2 regions of the Mesorhizobium sp. P2_F7 genome follow, and region 2 is predicted to be linked to the other one. Evidence: predicted binding sites of a transcription regulator. Region 2 holds the regulator's gene; the other holds the start of a gene.

Region 1 (16,182 bases), on a different contig from region 2:
CGACAACGCGCATCTGTTCGGCGCTTCCACGGTCAGCGGCTTCACCGGCCGCCTGCGCGGCAAGAAGCTGACCGACAGCCTGCCGCGCTTTCGCGAGGTGTGGGGTCCGCTAGCCAAGCGCGCCGCCGACAAGGGCGTGCGCATCGCCTTCGAGAACTGCGCCATGGACGGCAACTGGGCGACTGGCGACTGGAACATCGCCCACAATCCCGATGCCTGGGAGCTGATGTTCAACGAATTGCCTGACGACAACCTCGGGCTGGAATGGGAGCCCTGCCACCAGCTGGTCTATCTCATCGATCCGGTGCCCCAGATCCGCAAATGGGCGCCGCGCATCTTCCACGTCCACGGCAAGGACGCGACGGTGCGCTGGGATGTCATCCGCGAGCACGGCGTCTTCGGCCGGCTGCCCTTCGTGCAGATGCGCACGCCCGGTTTTGGCGACAGCGACTGGACGCGGGTGATCAGCGAATTGCGGCTGGCCGGCTTCAAGGGCGCCATCGACATCGAGGGCTGGCACGATCCGGTCTATCGCGGCGATCTCGAGATCACCGGTCAGGTGCGCGCGCTCGACTATCTCAAGCAATGCCGAGGAGGTGCGACCTATCTGCCGAACCCGGCGTGAGGAGCGGCCGGCGGGAGGAGCCGGCCTAACAGATTGCCAAGCACTGCTGAAAGCGAATGACGAAAACCCCTCGGCTCACCGAGGACAAAAGGGAGGAACGTGCATGAGCATCGCATTGAGAACGACACTTCTGCGCTCGACCGTCGTGGCCGCTGCCACTGCGCTCTGCGCCGCCATCTCCACTCTGCCGGCACAGGCGCTTGACGCCCAGTGGTGCAAGGACGTCCACATCCGCTTCTTCGTCGGCGGCGCCGAGGGCGACGCTTTCGGAACCATCGTCTATAATGGCGCCAAGCAGGCGGCGGCCGATCTCGGGCCGAAGGTCGACTACATCTTTTCGCAGTGGGACGTCGAGAAGATGGTGCAGCAATTGCGCGAGGCCGTCGCGGTCAAGCCCAACGGCATCGCCATGATGGGCCATCCCGGCGACGCCGCGATCATGCCGCTGGCCGAACAGGCGCACAAGGACGGCATCAAGATGATGTACCAGAACGTGCCGGTGCCGAAGGTGGTGGAAGCGTTCGGCGGCGGCTATGTCGGCGCCCAGCAGGAACAGCAGGGCCGCGCGCTCGGCGCCGAAGCCTTCAAGCTCGGCAAGCTCAAGTCCGGCGACAAGGCGATCATGATCGGCCCGTTCGAAAACGAAGCCCGCGGCGCGCGCGAGCGCGGCACGGTGGCCGCGCTCAAGGAAGCCGGCGTCGAGGTCATCCAGCTGTCGTCGCCGCCGAGCGGCGAATGGGCGTCCGACCCCAATCTGGCGATCCCGGTGATCACCGCGGCGCTCCTCAACAATCCTGACGTCAAAGCGGTCGGCTATCCCGGCGGCCAGATGCTCGGCAATGTCGCCACCTACATGCAGGCGGCGGGCAGGAAGCCCGGCGACATCTTCAATTTCGGCTTCGACACCAGCCCGCAGATCGTCGAGGCGTTCAAGGGCGGCTGGGTGCAGCTGACCGCCGATCAGCAGCCGTTCCTGCAAGGCTATTTGCCGATCCTCAGCCTTTGCCAGCAAGTGGTGCTGGGCCTGGCGCCGATGAATGTCGACACGGGTGCGGGCTTCGTCACGCCGCAGAATTACGAGATCGTCGCCGAGCTCGCTAAGCAGGCGTTGCGCTAACCTCCCAAGCTGTCGGCCAGGCCCGGGCCTGGCCGGCAGGACCGCTGGCGAGAATGCCGGCAAGCGACAATCAAGCGAGGATCGCCATGGCCGAACGCATCATCGAACTGCGCGACATCAGCAAATCCTACGGCCAGGTCTATGCGCTGGGCGGGGTCAATCTCTCGGTCGACCGCGGCGAGGTGGTCGGCCTGATCGGCGACAATGGCGCCGGCAAGTCGACGCTGATCAAGATCCTGTCCGGCGTCGTCAAGCCGACCAGCGGCGAGATCCTGGTGCGCGGCAAGCCGGTGACCGGATGGAGCGCGGCACGCTCGCGCGATGCCGGCATCGAGACGGTGTTCCAGGACCGGGCGCTGGCGGTGCAGCAGACCATCGTGCGCAACATCTTCATGGGTCGCGAGCTCACTGGCTTCATGGGCTTTCTGAAGGTCAACAAGGAGATCGAGGAGGCAAGCCGGTTGATGCGCGAGATCGGCTTCACCTCAAAGGTGTTCACGCCGCACTCGATCGTCGGCCAGCTGTCGGGCGGCGAACGCCAGGGCGTGGCGATCGCGCGCGCCATCTACAAGCAGGCGGAGCTGATCATCCTCGACGAGCCGACGACGGCGCTGTCGCTGACCGAGACCGCCAAGGTGTTTCACTTCGTGCGCCAGGTGCGGGCGAGCGGCCGCTCGATCCTGTTCATCGGCCACAACATCCACCATGTCTTCGACATTGCCGACCGCTTCGTGGTGCTGGACCGCGGCAAGGTCGCACTGACCGCCGACCGCACCGAGGTCAACTCGGCCGAGGATCTCATCAACTTCATGGAAGACGTGGCACACCCCGGCGGATTGCCGGGCCTGCACGATGCCGGCGACGCGGAGAGGGCAGTGCGATGAGCAAGACCATGGAACCCGATCTGCAAAGCCCGCTCGGCGGCGAGGCAGCCCGTCCTGAGTGGAAGCACCCGTCCGATCACTGGCCGCGCGGTTTCGTCATCGACAATCGCGCAGCGCTCGGCACGTTTGCCGTGTTCATCGTCATGATGGCGGTGTTCCTGATCGCCAACCCGACGGTGTTCACCACCTGGTATCTCTACAGCTCGGTGCTGACGACGCTGCCGGTTGCGCTGTTCGTGGTGGTGCCGCTGGTCTTCGTCGTCACTTGCGGCGAGATCGATTTGTCGTTTCCGGCAACGATGGGCTTTGCCTCCTGGGTGTTCGCCCTGGTGGTGCAGGCCGGCTACGATCCGTTCCTCGGCATTGCGGCTGCGATCATTACCGGCATGCTGCTCGGCTTTCTCGTGGGATCGCTGGTCGTCTATGGCGGGCTGTCGTCGCTGATCGCCACGCTCGGCATGAACTTTTTGCTGCGCGGCCTCATCCAGATCATCAACGAAGGCAAGTCGACGGCACTGACCGGTCTCAACGACAGCTTGGCCTACAAGATCTTCTCCAGTCAGCTGTGGGGCATCCCGGTGCAGATCTTCTGGGCACTCGCCTTCGTCGTTTTGTCGGCCATGCTCTACAACCGCCATCGCTTCGGCGCGCAGGTCAGGGTGGTCGGCGACAACCCCGACAGCGCCCAGCAGATGGGCATCGACGTCAAGCGCGTGCGGGTGAAGGTGTTCGTCTTTGTCGGCATCGGCGCAGCCATAGCCGGCACCTTCTCAGTGATGATCAACTTCACCTGGTGGCCGACCGCGGGCGACGGCTATCTTCTGCCGGTGCTGGCCTCAGTCTTCGTCGGCGGCACCCCGACCTGGGGCGGCATCGGCACAGTTGCCGGCGGCGCCATCGGCGCGGTCACCGTCGCCTTCATCCAAACCGGCGTGGTGGCGGCGGGCCTGAGCGGCTTCTACGTGCAGTTCTTCAACGGCCTGATCATCATCCTGTCGCTGCTCGGGCATAAATGGAACCAGGCAAGGTACAGGTGAGGGCTAGCCGTTAAGGCAGCTCACACCGCCGCGACAAACCCGTCCAGCACGCGTTTCTGGCCGGCTTTGTCGAAGTCGATGGTCAGCTTGTTGCCTTCGATGGCGGATATGTTGCCGTTGCCGAATTTTTGGTGGAAGACGCGGTCGCCGACGCTGAAGGGCGACGGCGTGTCGGCGACGGATTTGGCGACCAGTTCGCCGTCTATGGTGCGGCCTTTGACCGAGGTGCGGCCGGCGCCGTAGCCGCTATCGGTCTCGCCATAGCCGATGCGCTCGACCTGGTGGCCGGAGCGCGTGCCCCAGTTGCGGTCGGTCGCCTCGGTGCGGTTCGTCTGCGCGCGTTGCCAGCCTGGCGTGGCATAGGTGTTGGAGAAGGCGCCGGATTTTTCCGCGCCGACATTGTCGAAGCGCGAGGCGCCATAGGGGTTCTGGCGGCCACCGCGACCGGAAGCAAACGAACCGCCGCCATAGGCATTGCCGTAACCGCCATAGGAGTTGCCGCTTTCGGCGATCTCGACATGGGCGTTCGGCAACTCTTCGAGGAAACGCGACGGGATGGTCGACTGCCACAGGCCGTGGATCTGGCGGTTGGAGACGAACCAGATATGCAGGTTCTTTTTCGCCCGCGTCAGGCCGACATAGGCGAGGCGCCGTTCTTCCTCCAGGCCGGAACGGCCGCCTTCGTCCAGCGCACGCTGGTGCGGGAACAAGCCTTCCTCCCACCCGGGCAGGAACACGGTCTCGAATTCGAGGCCCTTGGCCGAATGCAGCGTCATAATGCTGACGGCATCGAGCCCGGCGTTCTGCTCGGCATCCATGACCAGCGCCACATGTTCGAGGAAGGAGCGCAGCGACTCGTACTCCTCCATGGAGCGGATCAGCTCCTTCAAATTTTCCAGCCGTCCCGGCGCTTCCACCGAGCGGTCGTTCTTCCACATGTCGGTGTAGCCGCTCTCCTCGAGAATGGTCTCGGCGAGTTCGGTGTGCGGCGTGGTTTCCAGCGCCTTCTGCCAGCGTTCGAAATTGGCGGCGACTTCGCGCAAGGCGGCGCGCGGCTTCGGCTTCAGCTCGTCGCTTTCGGCGAGGTTGCCGGCCGCTTCCAGCATCGGGATGCGTAAGCTCCGCGCCGTGTCGTGGATCTGGCGGATGGTGGCTTCGCCCAGACCGCGCTTCGGCACATTGACGATGCGCTCGAAGGCGAGGTCGTCGCCGCCATTGGCGACGACGCGGAAGAAGGCCAGCGCATCGCGGATTTCCATGCGCTCGTAGAAGCGCGGACCGCCGATGACGCGGTAATTGAGGCCGAGCGTGATGAAGCGATCTTCAAAGGCGCGCATCTGGAACGACGCGCGGACAAGAATGGCCATGTCGTTGAGGTTATGCTTGGCGCGCTGGTAGGCCTCGATGGTCTCGCCGACGGCACGCGCCTCCTCCTCGGAATCCCAAGCGGCGTGGACATGCACCTTCTCGTCGTCCTCGGCCACCTTTTCGGTGAACAGCGTCTTGCCGAAGCGACCCTCATTGTGGGCGATGAGGTGCGAGGCGGTGCCGAGAATATGCGCGGTCGAGCGATAGTTACGCTCCAGCCGGATGATGGTGGCGCCCGGGAAATCCTTGTCGAAGCGCAGGATGTTGTCGACCTCTGCGCCGCGCCAGCCATAGATGGATTGATCGTCGTCGCCGACGCAGCAGATGTTTACGGTGGCGCGCTGGTTTCCCTCCCCCTTGAGGGGAGGGTGGCCGGGCGAAGCCCGGTCGGGTGGGGTCCGCGCGGCAGTGCTAGACGCCCTTGTGGCGTTTGAAGATTGGGCGGTGCCTTCTGCAGCGACCCCCTCCGCCCGCTTCGCGGGCACCTCCCCCTCAAGGGGGGAGGATTGCGGCCGCTGCGCCAAGAGCCGCAGCCACATGTACTGCGCGGTGTTGGTGTCCTGGTATTCGTCGACGAGGATGTATTTGAAGCGCCTGTGGTAGTCCTTCAGCACATCCGGATTGGCGCGGAAGATGCGGATCGGGTGGCAGAGCAGATCGCCGAAATCGCAGGCGTTCAGCGTCTGCAGTCGCTCCTGATAGGCCTTGTAGAGCTCGCGGCCCTTGCCGTTGGCGAAGCTGCGCGCATCGCCCTCGGCGATATCGGCGGGGCCCTGGCCCTTGTTCTTCCAGCCGTCGATCATCTGCGCGAACTGCTTGGCCGGCCAGCGCTTGTCGTCGAGGCCTTCAGCCTGGATCAGCTGCTTGATCAACCGCACGACGTCGTCGGTGTCGAGAATGGTGAAGTCGGATTTCAGCCCGGCCAGCTCGGCATGGCGGCGCAGAAGCTTGACGCCGATCGAGTGGAAGGTGCCGAGCCACGGCATGCCCTCGACATTGCCTTCGCCGATCAGGATGCCGATGCGCTGCTTCATCTCGCGCGCGGCCTTGTTGGTGAAGGTCACCGCCAGGATCTGCGACGGGAAGGCCCGGCCGGTGGCGAGGATGTGGGCGATGCGGGTGGTCAGCACCCGCGTCTTGCCGGTGCCGGCGCCGGCCAGCACCAGGACCGGGCCTTCGGTGGTTTCCACCGCCAGCCGCTGCTCGGGGTTCAGCCCCTTCAGGTAGTCGGGCGCGCTGTTTTGGCCGCTGCGGGCCGCCATGGCGCGCGCGGCTATCCCCGACGGGGCCGCGGGCCGCGCATTCGGTTCGTCAAAGAAGGGCATGTCTTCCGAAAAGCCGGACATCGCCCCCGAATGTAGTGATTCGGCAGCGAAAGACCAGAAGTGTCTACGTTTTGTTCTGGTTTGGAAGCCAGATTCCCGGGCGCCGTGCGAATATTACCGCTCCGGCGCCCGGCAAGCTGTGCAAAACCCTGTCGGGCGGCGTTATCCCGCGGCTACCCGCATCCGCTCGCCGATCCTGTCTGCGACATAGCCTGCATCGCGTGCCGCACCATGGATCATGGTGGACGAGGTCGAGTGCTGGAAATGCAGGCCGCAGACATAGAGGCCAGGTTCGCCTTCGACCGCGCCGCGATACTGCTTCACCCGGCCGTTGCCGTCGAAGACCGGCAGCTTGATCCAATCCAGCCCGCCCTTGAAGCCGGTGCACCAGACGACATTCGCGACGTCGAGGATCTGGCCATCGTCGAGCAGCGGCTTGCCCTCGCGCACACCGGCGACGCGGGCGACCCGGCGGACGCTGGCGGCGTCGAGATCGCCAGGCTTGACCCGGATCAGCGGCAGACCATGGGACAGCTGGTTCGGCTTGGCCTTGCGGCCCATCGGTGTGTCGACCGTCAGCAGCCGGTGGAAGACGAAGCGGAACACGACCGGCAGGACCAGGCGCATGGCGAAATAGCCGTTGTAGGCGACCGGAATGTTGCCGGGGTGACGGCCGGCCAGCAAGACCTGGTGGGTGGGCGCGATGTCCATGGCGATCTCCGCGCCGGAATTGCTGGCGCCGACCAGAAGCACGCTGCCGGGATTGAGTTGCGCAGGGTTCTTGTAGGCGCTCGAATGGAGTTGCCGGATTGATGGGTCGAGCTGTGCGGCGAAATCCGGCAGCTTCGGCTTCTGATAGCTTGCCGAGGCGATGACGACATGGCTTGCCGTATAGTGCGTCTGGCCAGCCGTCACAACATAGCGGCCATCGCTGCGGGTCACCTCGTCGACCTTGACGCCGGTGCGCACCGGCAGCGAAAATTTTCTGGCATAGGCTTCGAGATAATCCGCCATCTCGTCCTTGGTCGGGAAGGCGTAGCGCGCGGCGGGGAAGGGCATTCCAGCCAGACCGTCATAGCGCGCCGGCGTGAACAGGCGCAGCGAATCCCAGCGCGAACGCCAGATGTCGCCGATCCGATCGCGCGCCTCGAGGATGATGAACTTCACGCCTTTGCGGGCGAGATGATAGCCGACCGACAGACCACACTGGCCGGCGCCGATGACGATGACATCGAAATGCTCCTCACTGAGCGCTGGCCGCTTTTCGTCGCCGGATGATGCCTGGCCTGGTGGCCTTTGGCTGCCCTGCAGCGCGTCGGCCTCCAGTTGTATGAAGGCCGCGCCCTGTTCCAGCAAAGCGCCGGCACGCATCCTTGTTTCAGTGATGCCGACGCGGCGGCCAGGCAGTCGTATTGCGTGCCCAGTCGGGCAGGGTGTTGAAGTCGGGGTCATGATCGCTCCATCTGGTTCGTCAGCCTGGAGCAAAATAGCGGTCCGGCGCAGCGCCGCTTCGGGGAGACACCTCACGCGACAAGGAAAACGCCATGGGGATTTTCCCCCATGACCAGCGATCGTCGTCGTGTCAGAGCAGCCCGTTCTGGAAGGCAAAGGCCGTCGCTGCGGCGCGCGAGTTGACCGCCAGCTTGTCGAATATGTTGCTGAGATGCCGATCGACGGTCTTTTCGCTGAGACCGAGATCGCTGGCGATCAGCCGGTTCGTCTTGCCGGTGGCGACAAGGCCCAGCACCTCGATCTCGCGCCGGGTCAGGCCGTGCGGGCGCGCCTTGTCCGGTGCAGTGAGCATTTTGACGCGAGCAAGTTCGGGCGCGGCGCCAAGTGCGGTGAAAACCGCCTTGGCTGCATCGAATTCAAGCTCCGCGCTGTCCTCGTCGCCAAGCGCGCGGCAGGCCAGTCCCGCCAGCACACGCAGGCGCGCTTCAAGATAGGGTGCGCCGGCGCGCTGCCATGTCGCCAGTGCCGCTCGGAAATGGCCGAGTGCGGCTGCGGCGTTTCCGTCGTTCATCTCGATTTCGCCTCGTGCCTGCGAGGCCATCGCAACAAGAATGTCGGTCGCGAAACGGTCGGTGATCGCGTGCAACTCCAGACAAGCCTCACGTGCCTCGTTCATTGCACCGGCCGCGATCATGATCTCGACCACCGCCGGCAGCAGGCGGGCGCGGCCCAGCGGCGTTTCGGTCGTGGCAAGCACGCGGCGCATGGTTGCCGCCGCCTGTTCGGCACGGCCTTGCATGAGGCGCAGCAGCGCCATGCCCGGCTGGGGTTCGAGCCCGAGCCGGCTGGCGGTGCGGTAGAGCTCTTCGGCTGCCGTGAATTCGCCGCGCAACCGATGGATTTCAGCCTCCTGATAGGCCGCTCCGGCAGTCGTCTCGTTGCGGATATTGCGGACCAAAGATGACGTCGCGCGATGTGCCTCGGCAACGGCCTCCTGCCAGGCGCCGTTCATCTCCATGATCTCGGCCCGGTGCAGCATGCAGACGCCATTGAACTGGACCATCTGCGGCTGTGATCCGCACCAGTTCGACAGCGCGGTCGTCCATTCGCGCGAACGATCGAAGGCGTAGATCTGCCGGCATGCATCGATGAGATTGCAATAGATGAGGCCGGTAACGACAGGCGAAAGCTTGCCGTCGACGACGGGCAGCATGGCTTCGTCGAGCGAGGCGATGCCTTCCTCGATGCGGCCCTGCCGCACCAGCGCGCGGCCGAGATAGCAGCGGGCGAAGGCGATCAGGTCGAGATCGCGACAGCGCTCGCCGATCGCCAGCGACTGCGCGGCAAACACCGCGGCAGCCGCATCGTTGCCGGCCCTCAATTCCTTGTGGGCCGAAAGCATGATCAGGTAGCCGTGCGCCGCGCATTCGCGGCCAAAGGTTTCGGCATGGCGCTGCGCCTTCTGCAGCCAGGCGGTGCCGCGGCCTTCCTCGTGCAAGGCCATGAGCCGGAAGCCATGGAAGAACGCCCAATAGGCCGCCTGGTCGTCGCGGCCGGCCTCGGCATGCAGGTTGAACAGGCGCTCGGCGGCGGCGAATATGTCGGGATCGCGGTCGAGCATTCCTGCCGACCACATCAGCCGCTCAAGGTCTTCCGGCGCTAGCGCGGTGATCTCGTCGGTCGCCTGCAGAAGCTCGAATGCGTCTGCCCATTGCCGCAGGCCATAGGCATTGCGGGCCTTCTCGAGCAATGAGGCGGCTTCGGTCTTCATCGGCAGCATGCATATAGCATCGCCCGATAGCGGGCAGAAGAATGGCAAATGCGCGGCGGCGTCATTTCGGCGTGAGCATGCTGGCCATGCGGGCAATAAAGACAGTCTTCGGCAGCTGCTTTACTGGCCGTTTAGGCTGTCGGTTCATCGGAAATCAACAGCATTGCGACACTATTGCAAGCAAAGGCTGCAATGGAGGCGGTGTTGATCGGAGTATTCGGACGCAGGGTAGCCCAGGTACTGGGCGGTCGCGAAGCCGTGCCGCAATCGCGCGACGACATCAGAAAGATCATTGTGCCGGAAAAGGCATACAAGTCGGACAGCCCGTATGACCTCGTGCAGAGCGTGGTGAATTTCGTCAACTTCGCCCTGCGCAAGGCGTATTACAACAGGGACGAGCTGGCGCAGAACGCACTGCGCTCCTATCACGTCGACTACTACATGGCGCAGGTGAACAATGGCGGCCACTCGCAATATGCCGCCAATTCGAACATGCTCGATTTCACGCTCAGGGATTGCCAGGAAGGCCTCGAGGCGATGCGCCATGAGGCCGCCACCTTGCACCGGCGGTTCCTGACCTTCGCCAAGGCCGAGCCGGCGCGGATGGACAAGGTGTTCAAGGGCGGTGGTTTCGGCGACATCGATCCGGCGATGGACAAGCTCGACAAGGAATTTTACGAGCTCTGCCGGCAGAAGCCGCTGATCGAGGCAAACCGGACCTGGCTGAAGTCGCTGCCCGAATTGCGGGTCGTCGCCGACGACGAATATATGGCGGTCACCGACGCCTTCGCCGCGGCCAACAAACATGCGTCGGCGCGCAAGGTGGAGCGCGAACGCCAGGCCAAAGAAGACGACGCCAAGGACCCGCTCAAGCAGGCGATGGGCTATCTCTGCATCATGGTCAAAGAGCCGCGCCGGTTCATCGCCTGGCATCAGGGCCAGCCCGATCAGGATCTCGGCGACGGCATCAAGATTGTCCGCTTCGTCGTCGAGACCGATCGCGGCATGTGCTACGCCTATTTCCATCCGAAATGGTCATTGTTGTTCGACATGGTGGCCAAGGGCGACCCGATCGCGCAGGTGCCGACCGAGATGGTCGTTGCGCATGTCCAGCGCTCGACCGGTCACAATCTCATGGATGTATTGCGCCGCTGAGCCAGCGCGAAAAGGCGGTCAGAAGGACCGCCTTCTTCTCACCCTATGCTGGCAGGCCAATCTTGACACACGCGGCCTGCGGGAGAAAGCTGACAACAGGGCAGGGACGGCTGCCTGAGAGGCGCCGCAAAGCGCAACAGTCGAAGGAGTATCGTCTTGGCTGTCGTCATCACCTCCCTCATCCTCTTCCTCATCGGCCTGGCACTTGGCGGCGGCGGCGTCCGGCTCGTGATGCTGGGCGGCAGCTGGTATTATGTCATCACCGGGCTCGCCTTCCTGATAACCGCCTGGCTGCTGTTCCGGCGCAAATCGACGGCGCTGTGGTTGTATGCTGCGATCGTGCTCTGCACACTGGCCTGGGCGGTGTGGGAAATCGGCTTCGACTGGTGGGAACTCGGCCCGCGCGGCGGCATCATCGTGCTTCTGGCGCTGTGGCTGCTGACGCCGTGGGCAAGGCGGGGCCTCACCGGTCCTGACGCGCGCGCGCCGCTCATCCTGGCGGTGCTCGCCTCACTCGCGGTGGCCGGCTATTCGATGACCGCCGATCCCAAGGACATTGCCGGCGAGCTCAGCGCCGACAAGGTGACGCCGACCGCCGATCTCGGCGGCAATGTGCCTCCGGGCGAATGGCACTTCTATGGCCGCACGCAGTTCGGCCAGCGCTATTCGCCGCTCGACCAGATCACGCCGGACAACGTCGCCAAGTTGCAGCCGGCCTGGACCTACCAGACCGGTGACGTGAAGGGTCCGGATGACATCGGCGAAACCACCTATCAGGTGACGCCGCTGAAGGTGGGCGACGCGCTCTACATCTGCACGCCGCACAATTTCGCCATCGCCATCGATGCCGCGACCGGCAAGGAGAAATGGCGATACGACCCGAAGATCAAGCTCGATCCCAACCGCCAGCACCAGACCTGCCGCGGCGTGTCCTATTATGCCGATACCAAGATCGCCGCCGGCCAACCTTGCGCAGCGCGCGTCTATCTGCCGACCTCGGACGCGCGGCTGATCGCGCTTGATGCCGCCAACGGCCAGGTCTGCGCGTCCTTCGCCGAAGCCGGCACGCTGAACCTGTTGACCAGCATGCCGTATCCGAAGTCGGGCTACTACTACTCGACCTCGGCGCCGCTGATCGTTGGCGGCAAGATCATCGTCGGCGGCGCGGTCAACGACAATTATTCGACCGAAGAGCCGTCCGGCGTCATCCGCGCCTTCGATGTCGACACCGGCGCCCTGGTGTGGAACTGGGATTCCGGCAATCCGGATGTCACGACGCCGCTGCCGGCTGGGCAGACCTACACTCACAACTCGCCCAACATGTGGTCGACGGCGAGCGCCGACGAGAAGCTCGGCCTCATCTACGTGCCGCTCGGCAACCAGACGCCGGACCAGCTCGGCGCCGGGCGCAGCGCCAATGTCGAAAAGTTTTCCTCCTCGATCACGGCGCTCGATCTTGCCACCGGGCAATTGCGCTGGGTGCGGCAGACCGTGCATCATGACCTCTGGGACATGGATGTGCCGGCACAGCCGACGCTGGTCGACATCACCACCGCCGCCGGCGTCGTGCCGGCACTGGTCGGGCCGACCAAGCAGGGCGACCTCTATGTGCTCGACAGGCGGAGCGGTGAGCCGATCATCCCGGTCAAGGAAGTGCCGGCGCCGGGCGGTGCCATCGAAGGCGACCATGCCTCGCCGACGCAGCCGTCTTCGGATCTCTCCTTCAATCCGAAGCCGCTGACCGGCGCCGACATGTGGGGCATCACCATGTTCGACCAGCTGGCCTGCCGCATCGAACTGAAGAAGCTGCGCTATGAGGGCCGCTACACGCCGCCTTCGGTGCAGGGATCGCTGATCTATCCCGGCAATTTCGGCGTCTTCAACTGGGGCGGTGTCGCTGTCGACCCGGTCCGCCAAGTGATGTTCGGCATGCCGACCTATCTTGCCTTTACATCAAGGCTGGTGCCGCGGGCGGACGTGCCGCCGCCGGGCGACAACACCAAGGGCAGCGAGCAAGGGCTGAACCGTAATGATGGTGCGCCTTACGCAGTGGTGATGGGGCCGTTCCTGTCGCCGCTCGGCATTCCCTGCCAGGCGCCGCCATGGGGCTATGTCGCCGGTGCCGATCTCAGGACCGGTAAGATCGCCTACAAGCACCGCAACGGCACCATCTACGACATGACGCCGTTGCCGCTGCCGCTGAAGGTCGGCGTGCCCGGCATCGGCGGGCCGATGATCACCGCCGGCGGTGTCGCCTTCCTGGGTGCGGCGGTCGACGACTATCTGCGCGCCTATGATGTGACATCGGGCAAGCAGCTCTGGCAGGCCCGGTTGCCGGCCGGCGGGCAGTCGACGCCGATGACCTACACCGTCGCCGACGGCCGCCAGTTCGTGGTTATCGTCGCCGGCGGCCACGGCTCGGTCGGCACCAAGCCGGGCGACTATGTGATGGCCTATACGCTGCCGAAGTAGAGGGGTCTAGGCGACCGCCTGGACCGGCAATGCGGGCGCAAGCCTGATGGCGAAGGCGGCGTCCTTGCCATGCACCAGGGCGAAGATGTCGCCGAACGGCGCCGGGCGGCCGAGCAGGAAGCCTTGTGCTTCGTTGCAGCCCTCGGCGCGCAGGATCGACAGCTGGCTTTGCGTTTCTACGCCTTCCGCAAGCACCGGTATGTCGAGGCTCTGGCCAAGCGCCAGCACGGCGCGGATGATGGCCTTGGCTTGCGGGCTGGTCTCGACCTCTGACATGAACGAGCGGTCGAGCTTGATCTTGTCGAAGGGAAAGGCTCTCAGCGTCTCCAGCGACGAATAGCCGGTGCCGAAATCATCGATGGCGATGGTGACGCCCAGTGCCTTGATGCGCCGCAAGATGGTCAAGGTGCGGTTCTTGTCGGCGATGATGGTGGATTCGGTGATCTCCAGCTCGAGCCGGTTCGCACGCAGCCCGGTCTCAAGCAGGATTTCGTGGACGAGCTTCGGCAGGTCGGCATGGGCGAACTGCACCGGAGACAGGTTGACCGCGATCTTGTAGGGGTGTTCCCACGAGGCCGCCTTGGCGCAGGCGGTGCGCAGCACCCATTCGCCAAGCGGCAGGATGAGACCGTTTTCCTCGGCCAGCGGAATGAACTCGACTGGCGGTATGTTGCCGCGTGTCGGGTGCTTCCAGCGCAACAGTGCCTCATAGCCTCTGACATCGCCGGTCGAGACCGACGTCTGCACCTGATAGTGCAGATCCAGCTGTCCGTTCTCGACGGCATCGCGAAGATCATTGGCCAGCGTGCGGTTGGCGCGGACGGCCTCGTCCATGGCCTGCTCGTAGAAACACACGTTTCGCGTCACATTGGCCTTGGCGCGGTACATCGCCAGATCGGCGTTGTTGACCAGGGTTTCGCGGTTGTGCGCGTCGTTGGGATAGATCGCAACGCCGAGGCTGGCGCCGGTCGTGGCTTCGATACCGTCGATTCGGATCGACGCAAAAAGTGCTGCTTCAAGGCGCGACACGAAATCGACAAGGTCCGATTGGCTCTTCATCCGTTTGACGCCGGCAAACTCGTCGCCACCGAGACGGGCGACGAATTCGCCCTCCTGCAAAAGCGCGCTCATGCGCCCGGCCAGGGTCTTCAGGGCTTGGTCGCCGGCGCTGTGGCCCCAGAGATCGTTGATTTCCTTGAACCGGTCGAGGTCGATGCCGATGATCGCGACCTTGCCGTCGAGTTCTCGAGCGCGGTCGATTTCGTGATCGAGATGATCGTTGAAATTGGCCCGGTTCGGCAGCCCGGTCAGCGCGTCGTTCATCGCCAGATGGTGCAGGCGGCGAAAGGCCTCGGAGCGCGAGCGGTCGTCGATCAAATAGCTGGCGAGGCCGGTGCCGATGATGATCAATCCGGCGACGGCGACGCCAAGCGCCATGGCCTGCAAGGCGGCGGGATCGGTGTAGTCGCCGCGCATCGCCAGCGGCGTCACCTGCAATGCCGCCATGGCGGTGAAATGCAGGCTGACGATGGCCACCACGAGGATCGTCGCGGCCCAGTATTTATGGCCCTGTATCCGATGGTTCAGGGCGACGTTGATGGCCATGCACGCAAAGAGCACGGACAGAGCGATCGAGACGACGAGATAGGTCATGTCCCATTCGACCAGGCCATCGACATGGTAGGCGGCCATGCCGGTGTAGTGCATGCCGGAAATGGCCAGGCCGATGATGATGCCGCCGAAGGAAGCGGCAATGCGCGTACGGCCCGCAGCGGCGATGAAACCGGCGGCAGTGCCGGCAATGGCGATGAACAGCGAGGCGATCGTCAGCACCGGATCGAAGGCGATGGGCGCGCCGGGATCGTAGGCCAGCATGGCGATGAAATGGGTGCACCAGATCGACGATCCGGCGCAGACCGCCGTCAGGAAATGCCAACCGATCTGCTGCAGGCCGGTTGCCTCGTGCGCGCGCAGGAAGAGCCTGATCGTGGCCCAGGAACCGGCGCTGCAGACCAACGCCGCCACAAGCACCAGCCAGAGATTGTGCTCCATTGCCACACAGGAGATGACGCGCATCATGGTCGGGACGCCTTCTTCATGCGCCGCGCAGGTGCCGGACCTTCTGTCATGATCAATCCGCCGCCCGTCTGCGAGACATGCCATTTTCGGGGGTTTGACGAAAGGCGAGAGAAGGCAGCCGCCCCCAAACGCGGTTACCGATAGTTCGGTGGCACTCTCGGATTCAACTTCTAATGGGTGGTTAATTGCATTTGGCAGGCGCTTGTGCGTCTGGATGCATGGTTTCCAGAAAGTGTAGGATACTCTCAAGAATCACATAATATCGATTTTTTTAGCGAGAGAGTCGACCGCTTCAAGCCGACGGTTTCCAAGCGGCGCGCTGTCTGCGCTTCGCCGCGCGACCTCGATACGAACCGTGCGCCAGCCAGTTCACACTCTGGCGCCAGGCGAGGGATTGCGGTGAAACGGATTTTGCGATCAGAGTCCGAGATGGCCCTTCAGGCTGGGCACGGAGTCCAGCACTTCGTTGGTCAACTGCGGTCCCGCCGCGGCTTGCGCCTGCTGGATCAGGGTGGTGCCGGCCTTCTGGATCTGCGCCATGTCGAGGCCGGAGGCCTTGAGCGCGGCGACGCCGTTGATCAGCGCGCCGGTCTTTTCGCCGAGCACGCCGCCAAGCGCGCCTTGCAGCGACGACAGGAAGCCACCGCCGCCGGCAGGGGCGGCGGCCATGACGTCATACTTCTGCGCCAGCGCGTCGGCGCCCGGGATCTTGGCGAAGAACGATGAGGCAGCGGTGCCTTCGGCTTCATGCTCGAGAACCGAGAAGATGGTGCCGACGACCTTTTCGGTGACCGCCTGATCGAGGCCGGCTTTCTCGGCGACGGTGTTCACGATGCTCTGGGCGTCCATGGCATTTCCCTCGGCATTTCTGTCAGTTGCGGGCTTTGGAACGGCGCT
Region 2 (16,182 bases):
TCCTATCTGAAGAAGATGCTGGAGGTCGTGCTGTTTCCGGAGCTCTGGACAGTTCGCACCCGGCTCTGAGCTCTTTGTTTCCGCGCAATTCCCGACGGGAAGCGCTACGCACTTTTCCCGGGAAAACAGCGTCAGAATTTTCCTGGACTTGCGCCGGCTTCAGGTAACCGCGGTCTTCACCGCGAAGCGGGCGTCCTGCCAGGTGCCGGTGCGCAGAATATCCTCCAGCACGTCGACCGCCTGCCAGACATCGCCATAGCCGACATAGAGCGGCGTGAAGCCGAAGCGGATGGTAGACGGCGCGCGGAAATCGCCGATCACACCGCGCTCGATCAGGGCGCGCATCACCTGATAGCCATGCGGATGAAGGAACGACACCTGGCTGCCGCGCTGGCTGCCGTCACGAGGACTTTCCAGTTCAAGCCCGTAGGCGCCGCATCTGGCTTCGACGAGCTGGATGAACAGGTCGGTCAGCGCGATGCTCTTTTTGCGCACCAGCGCCATGTCGACATCGTTCCAGATATCGAGCGCCCCCTTGAGCGCCCGCATTGACAGCACCGGCTGCGTTCCGCACAGGAAGCGGCGGATGCCGCTGCCGACGGCAAAGCCCTGCTCGAAGGCAAAGGGCCGCGCATGGCCCCACCAGCCGCTGAGCGGCTGATGGACATCGCCATGGTGGCGTTCGGCCGCGTAGATGAAGGCCGGCGAGCCCGGGCCGCCATTGAGGTATTTGTAGGTGCAGCCGACGGCGAAATCGGCATTGGCACTGTCAAGTTCGACCGGCAAGGCGCCGGCGGTGTGGCAGAGATCCCAGATGATCAGCGCTCCGGCGTCATGCGCCTTGCGCGTCAGCGCCGCCATGTCGCGCAACTGGCCGGATTTGTAGTTGACGTGGTTGACCAGGATGACGGCGACGCTGTCGTCGATCAGATCCTCGATTGCAGGCGCGTCGACGCCCTCCAGCCGCAGCCGCGTTCCCGGCCGGGTCGATGCGACGCCTTCGGCCATATAGAGGTCGGTCGGGAAACTGTCGCCCTCGGCAACGATGACCGGGCGGTCCGGCCGCATGCCGAGGGCCGCGTGCAGCAGCTTGTAGATGTTGATCGAGGTCGTGTCGCAGACCACCGTCTGCCCCTCAGCCGCGCCGATCAGTCGTCCGAGCTGATCGCCGAGTTCCACCGGCATGTTGAACCAGCCGGCAGTGTTCCAGGCGCGAATGAGATCCTGCGCCCATTCCTGCGTGGCGGCCTGCTGCAATTCGCTGAAGACGGCCGGTGACGCGGCACCCAGCGAATTGCCGTCGAGATAGATCACGCCCTGCGGCAAGACAAAGCGTTCACGCATGGAACGCAGCGGATCGGCGGCATCCATCGCTTCGATTGCAGCGAGATCGGGTGTCATGCTCATGATCCGGCGCTCCTCCATGAACAACAGCATTCGGCGGAGCCTGTCCGCCCAAACATGCCGGCGATCTTGAGGGGTCCTCCTGGAGCTGTCAAACATTATATATAATTTACGTGATGGAAGGCTTTGATATATAATCATCAGCCGAGCAATCTGACTGATGGGTCACGATATTGAATGACGAGCAGTCCTCGAAAACGGAAACGGCCTATCGGCTGCTCAGGCGCGATATTCTTGCGACCCGGCTGGCGCCTGCTGCGCCGTTGAAGCTGAGCACGCTGAGCGGCATCTATGGCATCGGCTGGACGCCGCTGCGCGAGGCACTGTCACGACTGGAAGCCGAACGGCTTGTGACCGCCATCAGCAACCGTGGGTTTGCGGTCGCTCCCGTGTCCCGAGCCGAGCTCGAAGACCTGACGCGTGCGCGATTGGTGGTCGAACTGCCCTTGCTGGTGGAATCGATCGAAAAGGGCGACCGTCAATGGGAAGACACGGTCGTTGCCGCCCACTACCGCCTCTCACGCTGCGGGTCCGTTCTCGATGATCCCTCGGATGAGGCCGTCGATGCGTGGTACGAAAAACATGATGCCTTCCACGCGGCACTGCTCAGTGCCGCGACATCCAGCTGGCTGCTGCGTTTCAACGCGACGATCTCCGATCAACTGCATCGCCACCACCGCTTTCTCGGCCTGGCCCCGACGCTGCGCGCGGCCGCCGGCCGCGAGGACGGACACCAGAAGGCCATGGAGGCGCTGCGCGACGCCGTGGCGATCGAACACCACACCGCACTGATGGAAGCAGCCCTTGACCGCGACACTGAGGGCGCAAAAACGCTGATGAGCGTTCACATCGGCTACACGCTGCAAGTCTATGCCCAGAGTGAACCGGGCGCGGCGACGGATGCGGCGCAGCCCCGCCCGAAAAAGCGGCAGCGATCTGGCAAGGCATGAATTGGCCCGATGGCCCAGGCTACCGGCGTTTCACCCCGTTGCCGGCAAACCAGCGCGGGCGCCGATCGCGGTGCGGAACGTTACGCTGAACAAAACGTCAACGCATTCATTAAACTTTAAAAGGTTGCGGAACACAACTGGAACAGATAGTGTTTGTTCTGGGTTTGTTTTTTCCGATTCTGGTTTCAGAACCCGTGGGGGCCGCGATGCTGACGCGCAAGCAACATGAACTTCTGATGTTCATCCATGAACGCCTGAAGGAGAGCGGAATCCCGCCGTCTTTCGATGAGATGAAGGAAGCGCTCGACCTCGCGTCCAAGTCCGGCATTCACCGCCTGATCACGGCGCTTGAGGAGCGCGGTTTCATTCGCCGGCTGCCGAACCGGGCGCGCGCACTGGAAGTGCTGCGGCTGCCCGACTCGATCGCACCCGGCCTCAATGCGGCGAAGAAGTTCTCGCCAAGCGTCATCCAGGGCAGTCTCGGACAAGGCGGTTCTGGCCAGGGCGGTGTGGGGCAAAGCGGTCTCGGCCGTCAGATCAAGCCGGCCTCATCGTCGCGTTCGATGTCGGCCGGCAATGACGACGCGGTTTCCGCGGTGTCCATCCCGGTGATGGGCCGCATCGCCGCAGGCGTGCCGATCGACGCCATCCAGCACCAGACCCATTCGATCTCGGTGCCGCCGGACATGATCATGGGCGGCGAACATTACGCGCTCGAGGTCAAGGGCGACTCGATGATCGAGGCCGGCATTTTCGACGGCGACACGGTCATCATCCGCAATGCCGACACCGCCAGCCCCGGCGAGATCATCGTGGCGTTGGTCGACGAAGAGGAAGCGACGCTGAAACGCTTTCGCCGCAAGGGCGCCTCCATCGCGCTGGAAGCCGCAAACCCGGCCTATGAAACCCGCATCTTCGGGCCAGACAGGGTCAAGGTGCAGGGCAAGCTTGTCGGGCTGATCCGGCGCTACTGAGCCGGCTTAGTTTTGTACTTTTCGCGCTCCTTGTAGGGTGGCAGGCCGCGTGCTTCGCGTGAGAAGCGGCGTTGCTCGTGCCAGGGACGATAGGGCTTGTCGACGGCGAAACGTATGGCTGGCGTTGTCGCGGCCGATTGCGGATCGAAGAAGACGGCGGCACTGCCGTCGCGGGCAAGCTGCTTCTTGGTCACGACCAGCACCAGCGGGTCGCGACACGGATTGTAGGCGGTGGCGTCCTCAATGACGATCAGGCTCGCGAAAGCGCAGGCCGGTCGGGCTGTCTTGCGGTCTTTTGCCAGCGCGATGATGGCTCCGGCCGGGTGCCGGGCAATGCAGAGATCACCTGTGCAGTAGAAGGGCGAGCCGGGCGGCAGGTCGAGCGGATCGAGATCGAACCGCGTATCCGTTGCCTCGAAAATCTCAGGCGGGATAATGGTTTCCGCCCTTAGCGCGCGTTTCCAGTTGTCAGTGGTGAATTCGTTGGAGCGTTCGCGATTGAGGGCTAGCTCGCCGCCTCCGATCGGCACGGCCACCAGATGCGCATCCTCGGAGATGAGCACATCGGGCGTGCGTACCTGCGGCACCGTCAACAGGCCAGCCAGCGCGAAAGGCACGGCCGCCAGCCGAAGCCATGTGGTGGCCATGGTGGCGATGACGAGGGCGACGGCCACCAGCAGCACCGAGCGGATGGAGATCAACCCGACGGCATCGACCGGCGAACGCTCTGAAATCCAGGCGGAGATGGCGATCATCGCTGCCAGACCCTTGCCCATCACATAGAGGAACGGCCCATCGGCGCCGAATGGCATCGCCAGCGCGCTGAGGACGGCAAAGGGCATGACGATTAACGATACAATCGGCATCACGGCCAGATTGGCGAGCAGACTGAGCGGTGACACGCGCTGGAAATGCCAGATGGCAAACAGCGCCGTGGCACTTCCAGCGATAATCGAGGTCATGGCGAGGCCGCCCATGGCCAGCAGGACTTTTCGCGACAGGAAGCTGACGAAAGAGCGCCTCGCAGGCGGCGTTCTCACCCTGTCGGCGCGGTAGTCGGCCCAGCCGGCATAGGCGCCGACCAGGGCGGCGGTGGCCGCAAACGACATCTGAAAGCTTGGGCCGACCACCTCATGCGGCGACACCAGGATGACGGCGATGGCCGAGATCGCCAGGTTGCGCATGGTGAGTGCTGCGCGATCGAACAGCACCGCGACCAGCATGACCGCCAGCATGATGAAGCTGCGCTCGGCGGCAACCACGATGCCTGAAATGACGAGGTAGGCGGCGATGGAGACAAGCGCTGCGGCGGCGGCATATTTCTTGACCGGCCGACGCGAGGAGAAATCAGGAAACAACGCGAAGGCGCCGCGCAGCAACGCCATGATGGTGCCGGCAACCAGCGCCATGTGCAGGCCGGAAATGGAGATGATGTGGTAGATGCCGGTGCGCCGCATCGCCTCGTTGACCTCGTCCGGAATGCCGGCGCGCACGCCGACGATCAGCGCTGCGGCAATCTCGCCTTCGGCGCCACCGATCTTGCTCCTGATGTGGTCGGCTATGTTTTCGCGGGCGTTCTCAATGGCCGAAGAGAGGCGTGCGGTCAGCGGCGGCGGTCCCTGCGCGGCGATGGTTTTGGGATTGCCGAGAAAGAAGCCGCTGCCGCCGATGCCGGTGAAATAGCTGTCGAAGGAGAAATCGTAGCTCTCCGGCCGCACCGGACCGGTTGGCGGCAGCAGCCTGGCATAGCCGGTGATCAGGGAGCCGGCGGTCATATCAGCGGGAACGGTGCGTGCCGAGAGCCTGACCCGTTCCGGCGCGTACCGCAGCTTGGGGTAAGCGGTGGAAATCACGTCGAGCGTCAACCTGACGCGCCCGTTTTCCATCTCCTCGAGACTGACGACGCGGCCGGTCAACCGTGTTTGAATCTCGGCGCCGAGCATCTGCGTGCCGGCGCGCCAGGTCTCGACCTTGGCGGCGACGACGCCAAGCGCGCACAGCATGGCAGCCATAAGACACAGATGCGTCCTCGGCCGCGACCGGGTGACGGCAGCACAACATGCCATGAGCAGCACGATGGCGATTGGCTGGGCAAAGCCGGGCTCGTCGGGCAGCGAGAAATAGACAATGACGCCGGCCGCCAGGAAAACCGGCACCAGCAGGAAGGCAACGCCGCGGTCGAGTTCGGTGCCGGCGGCCACGGCAACGCTGCGGCGGATTGCGGGCCATGACGAACGGCGCAGCAGCCGACGCAAACGGACGGTAGGTGCGAACGCGGTGACCGGCACCGGCGCGGCGCCATCCCGTGGCAAAGCCACGATGCCGGGCTGCAGTTCGGGCAGCGCAACCGGCATCGGCTCGGCATAGGGAACATCGGCAAACAACGAGCGTTCGCTGACGCCTGCCTCTGCGCCCTCGCCCTCCTTCGCGCCCCGGCCTCGTTCAGCCATCGGGTCTGCCCCTTGCGCCACAGACCCCCTATGCTACATGAACGCGCAAAGCGCGAAAGTCCGCGCGATCACGCCCCCGCTTTCTAGCCTTGCCCGAGAATTGCCATGTCCAACAAAATTGCCATGTCCAACAGGGCGGTCACCCGTTTTGCCCCCTCGCCCACCGGCTACCTGCATATCGGTGGCGCGCGCACCGCGCTGTTCAACTGGCTGTACGCCAAGCACACCGACGGCACGATGCTTCTGCGCATCGAGGACACCGATCGCGAGCGTTCCACCGAAGCGGCAACCCAGGCCATTCTCGATGGGCTGACCTGGCTCGGCCTGTCCTGGGATGGCGGTGCCGTGTCGCAGTTCGAGCGTGCGCCGCGCCACCGCGAGGTGGCGGAGGAACTGGTGCGCCTGGGCAAGGCCTATTACGCCTACGAGACACCGGCCGAGCTTGAGGCGATGCGCGAAGCGGCGCGCGCCAAGAGCCTGCCGCCGCGCTACAACGGCGCGTGGCGCAACCGTGACGCCTCCGAGGCGCCCGCCGGCGTCAGGGGCGCTATCCGCATCAAAGCCCCGGCCGAGGGCGAGACCGTGGTGCATGACCGCGTGCAGGGCGAGGTGCGCTTCCCCAACAAGGATCTCGACGATTTCATCATCCTGCGTTCGGATGGTGTGCCGACCTACATGCATGCCGTCGTCGTCGACGACCACGACATGGGCGTCACCCACATCATTCGCGGCGACGACCATCTGACCAATGCCGCGCGCCAGACGGTGATCTACAACGCCATGGGCTGGGAGGTGCCGTCCATGTCGCACATCCCGCTGATCCATGGCGCCGACGGCGCCAAATTGTCGAAGCGGCATGGCGCCCTCGGCGTCGAGGCCTATCGCGCCATGGGTTATCTGCCCGAGGCGCTGCTCAACTATCTGGCACGCCTTGGCTGGAGCCATGGCGACGACGAGGTGATGTCGATCAAGGACATGATCGCATGGTTCGACATTGGCGACGTCAACAAGGGCGCGGCGCGCTTCGACTTCGCCAAGCTCGATGCGCTGAACGGCGTGCATATGCGCAAGATGGACGACGTCCAGTTGCTCGACATCTTCGTCGCCACGCTTCCCTACCTCGAAGGCGGCCCGGCGCTGGCTGCCCGCCTCGACGACACCAGGAAGGCGCAGCTGCTGGCCGCGTTGCCTGGCCTGAAGGAACGCGCCAAGACACTGGTGGAGCTGGCCGATGGCGCCGGCTTCCTGTTCGTCGAGCGGCCGCTGCCAGTCGACGAGAAGGCGGCAGGCCTGCTCAATGCCGATGCGCGCGCGATCCTGCGCGGCGCGCATGCGGCTTTGCAGACAGTTTCGGGCGGGTGGACGGCCGCTGCGGCGGAAGCCGCGGTGCGCGCGTTCGCGACGGCCGGCGGCCACAAGCTTGGCGCGGTGGCCCAACCGCTGAGAGCAGCCCTTACCGGCCGCAGCACCTCGCCCGGCGTATTCGACGTGCTTGCCGTGCTCGGCCGCGAGGAAAGCCTGGCGCGGATTGCGGATCAAATCGATTAGGAGCGAACTGGCCCAAGAAGATTGGCATTGAAAGGCGCGTTTCGCAGTGCAACATTAGGCCTTGGCCCAATCTGGCACGCACCTCCCAAAATGCGGTGGCGAGTTCGCGCATTCCGGTGATTTCGACGTGTCGTTTGCAGGAATTGCCTTGCCGGCATGAGGAACATGAAGGAGTTTGAGAATGAGCGAAGCTGCGACAAAACTGGAAACCGGCAGCAAGACGACGCACCCGTCGACTGCCACGCTCGAACTGGCCGGCAAGACGCACGAATTCAAGGTGCGAAGCGGCTCGGTCGGGCCTGACGTCATCGACATCGGCGCGCTTTACAGCACCACCGGCGCCTTCACCTACGATCCCGGCTTCACCTCGACGGCAAGCTGCGAGTCGGCGATCACCTTCATCGACGGCGATGCCGGCATCCTGCTGCACCGCGGCTATCCCATCGACCAGTTGGCCGAGCATGGCGACTTCCTCGAAGTCTGCTACCTGCTGCTCTACGGCGAACTGCCGACCAAGGCGCAGAAGGACGATTTCGACTACCGGGTGACGCGCCACACCATGGTGCACGAGCAGATGTCGCGCTTCTTCACCGGCTTCCGCCGCGACGCGCATCCAATGGCGGTGATGTGCGGCGTGGTCGGCGCGCTGTCGGCCTTCTATCACGACTCCACCGACATTTCGGACCCGTATCAGCGCATGGTCGCCTCGATGCGGCTGATCGCCAAGATGCCGACCATCGCGGCCATGGCCTACAAATACCATATCGGCCAGCCCTTCATTTACCCGAAGAACGAGCTGAACTTCGCCGCCAACTTCCTGCATATGTGCTTTGCGGTGCCGTGCGAGGAATACAAGATCAATCCGGTGCTGGCGCGCGCCATGGAGCGCATCTTCATCCTGCATGCCGACCACGAGCAGAACGCCTCGACCTCGACGGTGCGCCTCGCCGGCTCGTCGGGCGCCAACCCGTTCGCCTGCATTGCCGCCGGCATCGCCTGCCTGTGGGGTCCGGCGCATGGCGGCGCCAACGAGGCCGCGCTCAACATGCTGGGCGAGATCGGCCATGTCGATCACATCCCGGAATTCATCGCCCGCGCCAAGGACAAGAACGATCCGTTCCGGCTGATGGGCTTTGGCCACCGCGTCTACAAGAACTACGATCCTCGTGCGAAAATCATGCAGAAGACGGCGCATGAGGTGCTGGGCGAACTCGGCATCAAGGACGATCCGCTGCTCGACATCGCCATGGAGCTGGAAAAGATCGCGCTGACCGATTCCTACTTCATCGAGAAGAAGCTCTATCCGAACGTCGATTTCTATTCCGGCATCACGCTGAAGGCGCTGGGCTTCCCCACCACCATGTTCACCGTGCTGTTCGCGGTCGCCCGCACCGTCGGCTGGATCGCGCAGTGGAAAGAGATGATCGAGGATCCGCACCAGAAGATCGGCCGCCCGCGCCAGCTCTACACCGGCGCCCCGGAACGCGACTATGTGCCGATCGCGAAAAGATAGGGAATAGTGAGTAGGCAGTAGGCAATAGATACAAAGCCCTACTGCCTACTGCCGCCTAAGCCCTATTCGCTCTCCCGATGTGCCGAAGAACGACATCCGCCGCGATATCGCCGGAGGGCCTGTCGGTCGCCATGCGCCTGGCAACCTCGGCAAAGCCGTCCTTTTGCCAGGTTCGGTAGGCAGTGTCTGAAAACAAGGCCTCGAGCTGCCGCGCCAGATAGCGTGGCCGCACATACTGGTTGTAGTGCTCCGGCACGATCGCCTGGTCGGCGATCAGATTGGGCAAGGCGGCACTCCACACCGTGACCAGCCCCTGAACCATGCGCATCACCGGATCGAGCCTGTAGCAGGAGATCATCGGCACGCCCGACAACGCCAGTTCGAGCGATACCGTTCCCGAAGCGATCAGCGCGGCATCGGCCTTGCCGAAGGCTTGCCATTTGCGCTCGGTATCGAGAATGATCTCAGGCTTTTCATCCCAGCGCGCGACCGATGTTTTGACCAGGTCGGCGACATGCGGCACCGTGGGCAACAGCAGGCGCAAGCGGTGTCCGCGCGCGCGCAGCGCGGAGATCGTCTGGCCGAACGGATCGATAAGCCGGCTTACCTCGCCGCGCCGCGATCCGGGCAGGACAAGCAGTGTCTTGACGCGGTCCGCCGAGAGATCGCGCGGCTGGCCTTGCGCCCTTGCCGCGCCGAGCACACCCGGATCATGCGTGAGGCGGTGTCCGACATAGGTTCCGGGCGGACCGCCGAGGCGGCTCAGCTCCTTCACCTCGAAAGGCAGGATGCACAGTATGTGATCGACATAGGGCTTCATCGCCACTGCCCTGCCCGGCCGCCATGCCCAGACACTCGGGCAGACATAGTGGACGATCGGGATGGACGGATCGGCGGCGCGGACCTTTTTGGCCACGCGCAGCGAAAAATCCGGACTGTCGATGGTGATGAGACAGTCGGGTTTCTCAGCGGAGACCGCACCAGCCGTCTGGCTGATGCGCCGCATCAGGCCCGGCAGGTCGCGCAGGATGGCGCTGAGCCCCATCAGCGCGATCTCGGCCCCGTCGAACAGCGGCACCAGCCCGAGCGCCTGCAGATGCCGCCCGCCAATGCCGACCAGCCTGATATCGCGCCCGGTCATGCGCTTCAGCGACTGCACGATGTCGGCGCCCAACAAATCGCCGGACTCTTCGCCGGCGACGATGGCGATCTTCAGCGGCTTCTCAGCTGCCATGGCCAGGCTCCACGGCCGGCAGGCCATATACGAACAGCCCAAGCGCATTGGCGCGCGCGAGAACGACGGGGCCTTCGAGGATCAGCGAACGGCCGGCCTCGACGGCAATGCCGGCAAGCCCGGCGGCGTGTGCGGCCTCGACCGTCTGCGGACCGATAGACGGCAGATCGGCGCGCAGTTCCTGGCCGGGCTTGGCGCACTTGACCAGGACACCGCGTGTCTTGCCGGCGAGCCTGCCATGGCCGCGCAGCTGCTGCGTCCGCTCGAGCAGTCCGTGGGTGCCTTCGACGCCTTCCAGGGCAATAGCGCGGCCACCGATGGCGATGGCCGCCTGACCGATGTCGAGCGCGCCGATGGCTTTTGCCGCCTTGTGTGCCGCTTCGATGTCGCGCCAGTCCGATTTTCGCGGCACCGCCTTGGTCAGCGGCCCTTCGGCCGCGACAAGCCGGGGCACGACCTCATGCGCGCCGACAACTTTGACGCCGCGGGCTTCCAGGCCGCGGGTCAATATCTTCAGCAGGCCGTCGTCGCCGCGCGCAAGCGCCATGGCAACCGAGGGTATCAGCGCCAGCAGGCCAAGGCTCGGGCGCATGTCGACCAGCCGCGGCCTGCGCCTGATCTCGCCGGCAAGCACAAGATGGGTGATCCGCAGCCGCCTCAGCAACGCAACCAGCGAGCCGATATCTTCCAGGCCGAGGCTTTCATGATCGTAGACGGTGAGCTCGGTCTGACGGTCGGCCTGCCCTTCGACCAGGATGATGACGGGCGGATGTCCGGCCTCTGCCAGGCCGGCAGCAACTTCGACCGGCAGGCTGCCGCCGCCGGCAATGATGCCGACCCTGGCGTCCGGCGCGAGATCGAGGCCCGTTGAGCCGGCCTCAGTCTTCGTCATCGGCATCGTCGCCGGCGCCACCTTTAAGCGACGGGACGGCAAAATGCCGCTTGCCGCGACTGGCGATGAAATCGATGATTTTCATGGCGGTCGGCGACGAGGCGAACTCGGCCTTGGCGAATTCGATGTTTTCGCCGACGGTGCGAGAGCGGTCGAAGATCGTCTTGTAAGCCTTGCGCAGCACCTGGATTTCGGCGCGCGGCAGGCCGGAGCGCTTCAGGCCGATGATGTTGAGGCCGCGCAGGCTGGCACGGTTGCCAACGGCAATGGCGTAAGGGATGACATCGCCGACAAAAGCCGAGCAACCGCCGAGAAAGGCGTTGTCGCCAACACGCACGAACTGATGAACGGCACTGAGACCGCCAATATAGACGTTGTCACCGATCTCGCAGTGTCCGCCGAGCGTCGCGCCATTGGCGAAGGTGGCGTTTTTGCCGACGACGCAGTCATGAGCAATGTGGGCATAGGCAAGGAAATTGCCATTGTCGCCGACGGTCGTCTCGCCACGGCTGGAATCGGTGCCGAGGTGCATGGTCACGCCTTCGCGGATCGTGCAGTTCTGGCCGATAACCAATGTGGTGCGGCCGCCCTTGTGCTTGGTGTTTTGTGGTGGCCCGCCCAGTATCGCCATCGGATAGACCTTGGTCCCGGCGCCGATTGTGGTCGCACCCAGCACCGAGACATGGCTGACCAGTTCGACCCGGTCGCCGATCACAGCGTCAGCGCCGACATAGCAGAAAGGCCCTATCGAAGCGCCTTCACCGATTTGGGCACCGGACTCGATAACGGCCGAGGGATGGATTGAAGTCTGTATTTTCATGAGCATGTCGAACCGTCAGCCGGTAACCATCATTGCCGAGATCTCGGCTTCGGCGGCCTTTGCGCCCTCCACCATGGCCTCGCAGGCAAATTTGAGCAGGTTGCCGCGCATCTTGATTTTCTTGACGTGGATCTTCAACTGATCGCCCGGGATGACCGGTTTGCGGAATTTCGCATTGTCGATGGTCAGGAAATAGACCAGCGACGGCTTTTCCGTGTTCAGGTTGCGGATGCAGATCGCGCCGGCCGTCTGTGCCATGGCCTCGACGATCAACACGCCCGGCATCACCGGCTGGTCCGGGAAATGACCCTGGAAATGCGGCTCATTGATGGTCACGTTCTTGATGCCGATGGCCGAGTCGTTGCCATCGATCTCGACGATTCGATCGATCATCAGGAAGGGATAGCGATGCGGCAAAAGCTTCATCAACCCCAGTATATCGACCGCTTCGAGCGTCGCCGGCACCATCTCAGTTACTTCCCCCCTCGCCTTGCTTGCGCGTCCTGGCGAGCTTGCGCAGCATGGCGATCTCTCGCATGGCTTCCGCCATCGGCTGCGCCGGATAGCCTCCCCAGATCTCGCCTGCCGGCACGTTGCTCATGAACCCGCTTCTCGCCGCAAGCTTGGCCCCCGATCCTATGGTCAAATGATCGGCAAGACCAACGCCGCCGCCCATGGTGACACCGTCGCCGACGACGACGGAGCCCGAGATACCCGAAAGCCCGGCTATAATGCAATTGCGGCCGATGCGAACGTTATGGGCGATCTGCACCAGATTGTCGATCTTGGTGCCCTGGCCGATGACCGTATCCGACATGGCGCCGCGATCGACTGTCGTGTTCGAGCCGATTTCAACATCGTCCTGGATGATGACGCGGCCGATCTGCGGCACGCGCTCGGGCCCCTTGGCACCGCCGACGAAGCCGAACCCGTCCTGGCCGATGCGGGCGCCACCATGGATGATGACGCGGTTGCCGATCAGCGCATACTGGACGCTCACGCCTGGCCCAATATAGCCGTCGCGGCCGATCTGGCAGGAGGGGCCGATAACGGCGTGGGGCGCAATGACGGTTCCGCTGCCGATGGAAGCGTGTGGGCCGATGACCGCTCCAGCCTCGATGATCGCGCCGGCCTCGACATGCGCCGAGGCATCGACATGAGCCTGCGGCGAGACCCCGGTTTCGCTGGTCATCGGTCCCGGCGTGGCAGCCGTCGGGAACAGCAGCCGGCCGACCATGGCGAAAGCCTGTTGCGGCCGAGGATGGACCAGAACCGCAATGCCGGCCGGCGCCTTGGCGGCGAATTCGGTGGGACAAAGCACGGCCGCCGCCTTCAGCGACTGCATCAGCGCGAAATTGCGCTTGCCGTCGACGAAGACGAGCGCACCCTCGCCGCCTTCATTGGCGGGCGCCAACGCATCGATCGATATGTGGGCAAGGTCGGAATCGACAAGCGACGCGCCGGTCAGATTCGCGACTTCGCCAGCCGTATACCGGCGTGAGGGCGCGAAGAACACCGGATCGGTCATTCCAGAAGCAATATCCAGCTAGGTCGGATCAGTTCTTCCGGACCACAACGGCCCGGAAGCATCGTTACCCGCGCATTAGAAGCGGCTCGACATGCCGAAGTTGAATTCCTGCACGTCGTCGGTCGACTCTTTCTTGACCGGGATCGCGTAGTCGATGCGGATCGGGCCGAAAGGCGACGACCACAACAAGCCGACACCAACCGAGGCGCGCAGCTTCAGGTCAGTTGAGGTTTGGGTGACACCAGCGGTGTCAATCTTGCTGCCATACAGTGTGGCGGCGTCTGCAAACACTGCGCCACGCAGACCGAAGCTTTCCGGAATGACCGGCACCGGGAACTGGGCTTCAGCCGACGCATTGAAATAGGTGGTGCCGCCGAGATGGTCACCCGTAGCGATGTCCGCAGGGCCGATGCCGCCATACTCGAAACCGCGGATCATGCGGTCGCTGCTCTGGAACTGATCGAAGATACGCAAGCCGTTATCGCCATAGCCCGCGATATGGCCGGCGCCACCCGAGATCAGGCCGACCAGATCCAGCTGTTCGGACAAGGTCTGGTAGACAGTGCCACGACCGGTAACCTTGACGAACTTGGCATCGCCACCAAGGCCGGCCACTTCCACGGTCGAGGTGGCGTAGATGCCTTCATGCGGGCTCTTCATGTCGTCGATGGTGTTGTAGACCAGCCCGAGGCTGACCGACGACTTGATCCATGGGCTTTCGTCAATTCCCTCGACGATCGCCGGAGATATCTTGCAGTCGGCGTCGGGAATGCCATCGTGAGGCGTGTCATCGCAACCGTCGTCGAGCTTGTACTTCTCCTGGGCGATATTGTACGCCAGCTGCGTCGAGATATTGTCGGTGATCGGCAGGCCGAAGCGGACGGTCGCGCCCAGCGTCTCGCTGTCGTATTTGCTGTAATTCCGGGTCTGCTGGAAGATGTCGAAGCCAGCAGCGATACGGCGTCCGAGGAAATAGGGCTCGGTGAAGGAGAGGCTGTAGTCGCGCGAATTCTTGCCGCCGCCGGCCGAAACCTTGATGTACTGGCCGCGACCGAGGAAGTTGCGCTCCGCGATCGATCCTTCGACGGACGGACCTGCGGTGTCGCCACCGGTCGAATAGCCGGCGCCGACCGAGAATTCGCCGGTCGACTTCTCGACCACGTCAACCACGAGCACGACCTGGTCAGGCTCGGAGCCGGGAACAGTCGAGATGTCGACTTTCTCAAAATAATCCAGCGCTTCCAGCCGCTTCTTCGCGCGCTGGATGAGGACCTGATTGAAGGCGTCGCCTTCGCTGACGTCGAACTCACGGCGAATGACATAGTCGCGCGTGCGATCGTTGCCGCGGATTTCGATGCGCTCGATATAGGCCTTCGTGCCCTGGTCGATCGTATAGACGACCGAAATGGTGTGGTTCTCGAAGTTACGGTCGCCGCGCGGCGTCACCTGGGCGAAGGCGTAGCCGGAACCCGCGACCTTCTCGGTCAGCGCGATGATGGTGTCCTCGACATCCTTGGCGTTGTAGACGTCGCCCTTGTGGGTCTGGACCACCGATTCCAGCGACTTCGAGTCGACTTCCGGAATGGTGCTCTCGACGCTGACGTCGCCGAACGTATAGCGGTCGCCTTCCTGCACGGTGATGGTAACCGTGTACTGGTTGGTCGTGTCGTCGAGCTCGCCGACAGCGGAGACCACCTGGAAGTCGGCATAGCCATGATTGTAGTAGAAGCGACGCAGCGTCTCCTGGTCGGCGCGCAGCTTGTCCTCGTCATAGACGTCGTCGCGCAGCACGAAGGACAGGAAGCTCGAGCGCTTGGTGGCAATGACGTCGGACAGACGACGGCTCGAATAGGCGCTGTTGCCAACGAAATTGACCGCGGCGATCTTGGTGCGGCCGCCTTCGTTGATGTTGAAGACGACGTTCACGCGGTTGTCGCCGAGATCCATGATCTGCGTCGTCACGGCGGCATCGTCACGGCCGATGCGCCTGTAAGCGGCCTTCACCGCCTCGACATCGGAATCCAGCGTTGCCTGCGAGAAGGTGCCGCGCGGCTTCAATTGCACAGCAATCGCCAGCGCATTGTCCTTGAGCTTCTTGTTGCCCTGGAACAGGACCTGGTTCACCACCTGATATTCAGCGACCTTGACCACCAGCGTCGAGCCGACCTGGTTGATCTGGACGTCCGAGAACAAACCGGTGCCGAACAGCGCCTTGACCGCATCGTCGACATCGGCGCTGGAAAACGCCTTGCCGGGCTTGATCGTGATGTAATTGCGGATGGTGTCGGCGTCGACACGCTGGTTGCCGCTGACCTCGACTCTCGAAACAACGGCCGCTTGTGCCGCAGATGTGGCAACGAACTGCACGGCGAGCGCGCCTGGCACAACCAGAGCGGCGGACATAGCCACCGCGGACGCGGCGCTCAAAAACTTGGATGCTGCCTTCATCGGGCTTTTGTACCTTTTCTCGAAGTCCCCACGGCGAGAAAACCGGACGTGCGGTAATTTCCCCTACCGTATTAACCGGATTTTCCCTACACGCAAGGCTTCTGGTTAATTTGTAATTACTTAACCTTGGTGCGTGGCTTTCGCGTCACTCATACCCCAGTGCATGGTAAACGGCGTCTCAACATTGCTGGGGCCGAAGCCGAATTTCTTCATGATTTCAGCACCCAAACAGATCGTTCCAGAAAACGAAGCCCATAAATCCCAGCACCAGAAAGAGGCCGGCCCGGTACCCCATTTCCATCATCCGTTCCGACACCGGACGCCGGAAGACGGCCTCGATTGCGTAGAACAGGAGATGGCCGCCGTCGAGGGGGGGAATCGGCAAAAGGTTCAAAATTCCGATCCCGACCGACAGTCCGGC

The links. Region 2 encodes LexA, which represses DNA repair genes until DNA is damaged. Its sites were predicted from a motif close to TGTTCNNNNTGTGTTCNG; they were not measured.
Region 1: the regulator LexA is predicted to act here: its motif matches at 6,418-6,435, upstream of AC1DZ8_RS22390 (ATP-dependent helicase).

The regions. Positions count from the first base shown of each region.
Region 1 is NZ_JBFUFA010000007.1:92,548-108,729, reverse strand. Features, by position in the region: gene AC1DZ8_RS22410 (sugar phosphate isomerase/epimerase family protein) at 1-625, shown strand, start outside; gene AC1DZ8_RS22405 (substrate-binding domain-containing protein) at 729-1,742, shown strand; gene AC1DZ8_RS22400 (ATP-binding cassette domain-containing protein) at 1,829-2,626, shown strand; gene AC1DZ8_RS22395 (ABC transporter permease) at 2,623-3,663, shown strand; gene AC1DZ8_RS22390 (ATP-dependent helicase) at 3,684-6,377, opposite strand; gene AC1DZ8_RS22385 (flavin-containing monooxygenase) at 6,519-7,808, opposite strand; gene AC1DZ8_RS22380 (LuxR C-terminal-related transcriptional regulator) at 7,939-9,588, opposite strand; gene AC1DZ8_RS22375 (DMP19 family protein) at 9,784-10,734, shown strand; gene AC1DZ8_RS22370 (glucose/quinate/shikimate family membrane-bound PQQ-dependent dehydrogenase) at 10,891-13,206, shown strand; gene AC1DZ8_RS22365 (putative bifunctional diguanylate cyclase/phosphodiesterase) at 13,213-15,285, opposite strand; gene AC1DZ8_RS22360 (hypothetical protein) at 15,703-16,134, opposite strand; gene AC1DZ8_RS22355 (hypothetical protein) at 16,157-16,182, opposite strand, start outside.
Region 2 is NZ_JBFUFA010000004.1:709,723-725,904, reverse strand. Features, by position in the region: gene kynA (tryptophan 2,3-dioxygenase) at 1-69, shown strand, start outside; gene kynU (kynureninase) at 160-1,407, opposite strand; gene AC1DZ8_RS17680 (GntR family transcriptional regulator) at 1,575-2,354, shown strand; gene lexA (transcriptional repressor LexA) at 2,561-3,328, shown strand; gene AC1DZ8_RS17670 (ComEC/Rec2 family competence protein) at 3,322-5,778, opposite strand; gene gltX (glutamate--tRNA ligase) at 5,902-7,326, shown strand; gene gltA (citrate synthase) at 7,508-8,839, shown strand; gene lpxB (lipid-A-disaccharide synthase) at 8,895-10,073, opposite strand; gene AC1DZ8_RS17650 (LpxI family protein) at 10,063-10,965, opposite strand; gene lpxA (acyl-ACP--UDP-N-acetylglucosamine O-acyltransferase) at 10,952-11,785, opposite strand; gene fabZ (3-hydroxyacyl-ACP dehydratase FabZ) at 11,801-12,253, opposite strand; gene lpxD (UDP-3-O-(3-hydroxymyristoyl)glucosamine N-acyltransferase) at 12,255-13,313, opposite strand; gene bamA (outer membrane protein assembly factor BamA) at 13,389-15,761, opposite strand; gene rseP (RIP metalloprotease RseP) at 15,979-16,182, opposite strand, start outside.